2 regions of the Delftia sp. 11MD genome follow, and region 2 is predicted to be linked to the other one. Evidence: riboswitches for the same ligand, from Rfam matches in the RefSeq annotation. Region 2 holds a riboswitch; the other holds the start of a gene.
The links. A riboswitch is a leader RNA that binds a small molecule or an ion and turns the genes downstream of it on or off. The one in region 2 is predicted to bind cobalamin.

Region 1 (2,196 bases), 2.3 Mb from region 2:
TTGCTGCGCTCCCAGTCGAAGCCCATCAGCAGGTCATTGGTCTGGCTCACACGCAGGCGCGGCTGAAAGCGCAGGCCCGTGGCGTCCAGCTGGCGGTGGTTGTAGTCGCGCGCCGTGCCGGGCACGGCGCTGTTGCCCGAGCGGATCACGGGCGATGCCCAGTTGAATTCATCGGTATCGACCAGGCTGTAGAGGTGGGTCGTCCAGCTCAGGCGCTGGCCGGGCAGTGCGCCTTCGTAGGTCAGGTCCAGCGAGCGGTTGCTGCGGTTGTCGCGGCTGTAGATGTTGGCGCCCGATCCGCGAAAGCCCGCGTTGTAGATGCCGTCCGTGCGCAGCTGCAGCTCCACGCGGTGCAGCTCGTGCAGCTGCCAGCCCAGGGCGCCACTGGCGCCGCGCCGCTTCCAGCCCGTGTTCTCCATGCGCGTGCCGCCATCGCCCGACTCGTAGTCGCCGCGCCCGCCTGCGCTCACGCCGAAGTACCAGTCGAAGCGGTCATTGGCGCCGGCCGTCTGCGCATCGGTGCGCCACAGGTCCCACGAGCCGGCCTGGACCTGGGCGCGCGTGCCGGGCGCCGTCGCTCCCGTCTTCATGATGATGTTGACCACCCCGCCCATGGCCTGGCTGCCGTAGATCACCGAGGACGGGCCGCGCACGATCTCGATGCGCTCCACATCCGAGGGGCTGAGCTTGGACAGGTTGGCCGTGCCCGCGCGCCGGCCGTTGACCAGCACCAGCACTTGGCTGCGGAAGTCGCGCCCCTGGCCGTCGGTGGAGGCGCCGCGCAGGTTCATCGAGGTCTGGGCCGCCGTCCATTCGCTGAGAAAGCCCACGGCGTTCTCGGCCAGCAGGTCGGTGACCGAGCGCGCGCTGGAGCGCTCTATGGCCTCGCGGTCGATGGTCTGCGTGGTGCCCGCGATGCGGCTGCGCGCCTCGGGCCGCGCCGTGGCGGTCACGAAGACGGCGTCCAGCGCATCGTCGGCGGATGCACCGGCTTTGCCGGCCGCCGGTTCCTGTGCGGCGCCGGCCGCCGCGGCGCAGCAGGCCAGCACGGCCGCAGCGGTGGCCGGGCGCAGGAAGGGAGGAAGGGGAAAGGGGCCGGAACAATCGGCGGCCAAAGAAGCGAAGCGCATGCGTTGAATCCAACTGCCCCAGTCACCCGTGGGGCCTATCGTCTGAACCACGCCGCACGGCGCGCACGCCGGAGCCGGCCACGCCAGCGCAGGCTGGGGCCGGACCGGACAGGCGCACTCCCGCGGCGTCCGAAAGCAATGCAGAAGGCCGGTATCCGGGCTTGCGGAACGCTGCGGCGCGCAGGGTGGGCGCGCTGCAGCAGGCATCCCCGCCTTCCCATGTCCGTCCAGACACAGTGGCTTGCGGCGCGCAACCGGTGGGTGGCGCGCCAGCGTGGGGAGTTGTATTCCGCTGACCGTTGCGGGGGCAGCGCAGGCATTGCGAGCGGCCACCTCGATGGCATCGCGCACCTGCTTCCCGTTGAACCCCTGGCCGGCAAGCGGCATGGGGCACCTTCAGCAACAGCGCACCGCCACGGCCCAGGGGCTGCGGCGGTGCGCCAGCGGCGGATTATCGCTGATGCTGTCTAGAGCCAGAAGCCCGGCACCCGGGCCAGCGCCCGCAGCGCGCGGCGGCTGCTGCGCGCGCTGGTGGCCAGGCGGGCCTGCAGGTAGCCGGCGGCAAACCAGGCGCGCGGATCCGTGCCGGCCTCGTCACGAAAAAGCGCGGCCGCCACGGCCATGTCGTTGTGCAGGCCCAGCGCGTCCTGGGCGGGCACCAGCGCCTCGGCAAAGCGCCGGCCCTTTTTGCCGGGCCACATTCCGGGCGCGAATTCCCGCGCGAAGTCCGCCAGGTAGCGCAGGCGCTTGAGCCGCTTGCGCACGCGGTGCTGCTGCGCCAGCGGCAGGCGGTCGAAGTGCCGGCCGTCGCGCAGCACCTGGCGGTGCAGGCGCGCCAGCCGCCGTGCCAGGTACTTGCGCGTGCCTGCGGCGGACAGGCTGACCAGGCCGGGCTGCCGCTTGCCTGCAGGCGCCTGCGCCAGCGCATGGATCTCGGCCAGCGTTTGCAGGAACTGCGGCTCGCGCACCGCAGCGGCCGCGTCCGCGTCGGCCTGCCCGGCATCCGGCACGGTCCATTCGCACAAGGGCGCATCGGCGTCCTGCAGCAGCGGCCGCACCACGTCGG
Region 2 (2,196 bases):
ACCTGCTTGCCATTGCCAATCGCTGGCGTGCCCAAATGGACATGCAGCCTGCCCTGCCCGCCTCGTTCGAGGCCTTCGGGCAGCTGGGCCGCCAGCGCGGCCAGATGCATCCGCAGTCGCACCTGCTGCATGTGGCGCAGGCGGGCCATGCCCCGCTGCGCTCATACAGCGAAGGAGCGGCGGTGTTCCCGCTGCAGCTGGTGCTGCTGCTGTCCCGGCCGGGCAAGGATTTCGAGGGCGGCGAGTTCGTGATGACCGAGCAGCGACCGCGCATGCAATCGCGCCCCATGGTGCTGCCGCTGGGCCTGGGGGATGCGGCCATCATCGCCACGGGGCCGCGCCCGGTGCGCGGTGCGGCGGGCTTTTACCGTGTGCACCTGCGGCATGCAATCAGCCGCGTTCACCGTGGCGAGTGGCTGGGTCTGGAGCTGCTTTTGCACGACGTGCCCCAGGCGCCAAAGGCTCTGCAAACAGACCGCTGGCTATAATGCCGCGCCTGCAAAGGCATCCGTGCAACAGGTGTCCACATGCCAGCCATGGGGATGAAACGGGAACAAGGTGACTGCCAGCAAATGCTTTTTGCGCTGCCGGCACAGGCCTTGGCTGCCCCCGCAACGGTAAACAAGTCAAGGCGCTCCACGCCTGTCCCGCCAGTCTCCGCAACCCTGCGGAGGGGCGATGACAGGCTGTCACTGGTCCATGGCGTGGTCTGCAACATGCAGCTTTTCGCGGGTGGATTGGGAAGACGGGGCGCTGGGCGCAAGGCATGTCCTTGCGCCGCTTGTGAGCCCGGAGACCGGCCTGCTGCGTTTCGCGCCCGCTGAGCGGGCGCTTTCTTGACTGTCTGCGGGGTGCGGATGGCAATGTCCTGCACCCTATCCTTGCACGCTGGCTGGAGAGGCGGCAGTGCCTTGCTTTCGCATCAGGCGGTCGAAGACCGATGTTCGAAATGCATTCCTCCCTTTCCTGCGTTCCCAGCACCCGTGCTGCCGATTCCCTTTGCCTTCGGCTGAGCCCGCTGGCCCTGGCCTGCGCCTTCCTGTCCGTTCCTGTGCAGGCACAGACTGTCCTGCCCGAAGTGCAGGTCACCGGCCAGGCCGAACGCATCGGCCAGCAACTGGCCCAGCCTGCGCGCTCGGCCAGCCATACCGGCGTCTCCAACCAGGAAGTGCCTGCCAGCGTGGATGGTGTTTCTGCCGAGCAGATGCAGGAGCGCGGCGACTACGCCCTGGTGGACGCCGTCACGCGCACCGTGGGCCTGACCTCCAGCAGCACGCCGGGCAACGGCGGCCTGTCCTTCAGCAGCCGTGGCTTTGCGGGCGTGAACTCCGTGGGCGTGGCCGAAGACGGCATGGTGCTGGGCGTGGCCGCCGGCACCACGGCCTATCCCGGGGACAGCTGGGGCTACGAGCGCATCGACGTGCTGCGCGGCCCGGCCTCGCTGATGTATGGCAGCGGCACCATGGGCGCCACGGTCAACGCCATCCGCAAGCAGCCCAGCCGCACCAGCTCGGCCGAGGTGCTGCTGGGCGCGGGCACGGACGACACGCTGCGCGTGGGCCTGGGCGTGACCGGCGCCCTGGGCGCCTATGCCAGCTACCGCATCGACAGCTACACCGCGCGCAGCGCGGGCGAGCGCGACCTGGACCAGTCGCGCAACGGCAAGTTCATGAGCACGCTGCGCTTGGAGCCCACGAGCGACCTGCAGATCGACCTGATTGCCGACCGCAGCGTGCAAAAGCCCAGCCGCTACTGGGGCACGCCGGGCCTGGACGGCAAGGTGGTGGAGTCCCTGCGCGACCGCAACTACAACGCCGAAGACAGCGTGCTGCGCTATGCCGACGAGCGCCTGCGCGCCAAGGTGCAATGGAAGGCCAATGACTGGCTGACGGTGCGCAACGAGCTGTACCACGTGCAGTCGGACCGCCACTGGCGCAACATCGAGGCCTACGCGCTCAACCCCGCCACCTGGACCGTGGGCCGCTCCGACTACCTCGAAATCCTGCACGACCTGGAGCAGACCGGCAATCGCCTGGGCCTGAACGTGGACCGGGGATCGCACAAGATCGCCATGGGATGGGAGGCCGCACGCATCAACCTGCGGCTGTCCAACAACTCGCCCTATGGCGGCTCGTCCACGGTCTCGGCCTGGGACCCCGTGCATGGCAGCTGGGCCAGCCCCGATGTCACCAAGGC

Region 1: it holds a riboswitch for cobalamin, as region 2 does, so the genes downstream of both, ACRSCF_RS04390 (TonB-dependent receptor) here and ACRSCF_RS14635 (TonB-dependent receptor) in region 2, are expected to answer to the same signal.

What each region holds. Positions count from the first base shown of each region.
Region 1 is NZ_CP194333.1:960,322-962,517, reverse strand. It holds gene ACRSCF_RS04390 (TonB-dependent receptor) at 1-1,130, opposite strand, end outside; cobalamin riboswitch at 1,260-1,543, opposite strand; gene ACRSCF_RS04385 (CHAD domain-containing protein) at 1,598-2,196, opposite strand, start outside.
Region 2 is NZ_CP194333.1:3,225,483-3,227,678, forward strand. It holds gene ACRSCF_RS14630 (2OG-Fe(II) oxygenase) at 1-488, shown strand, start outside; cobalamin riboswitch at 501-819, shown strand; gene ACRSCF_RS14635 (TonB-dependent receptor) at 941-2,196, shown strand, end outside.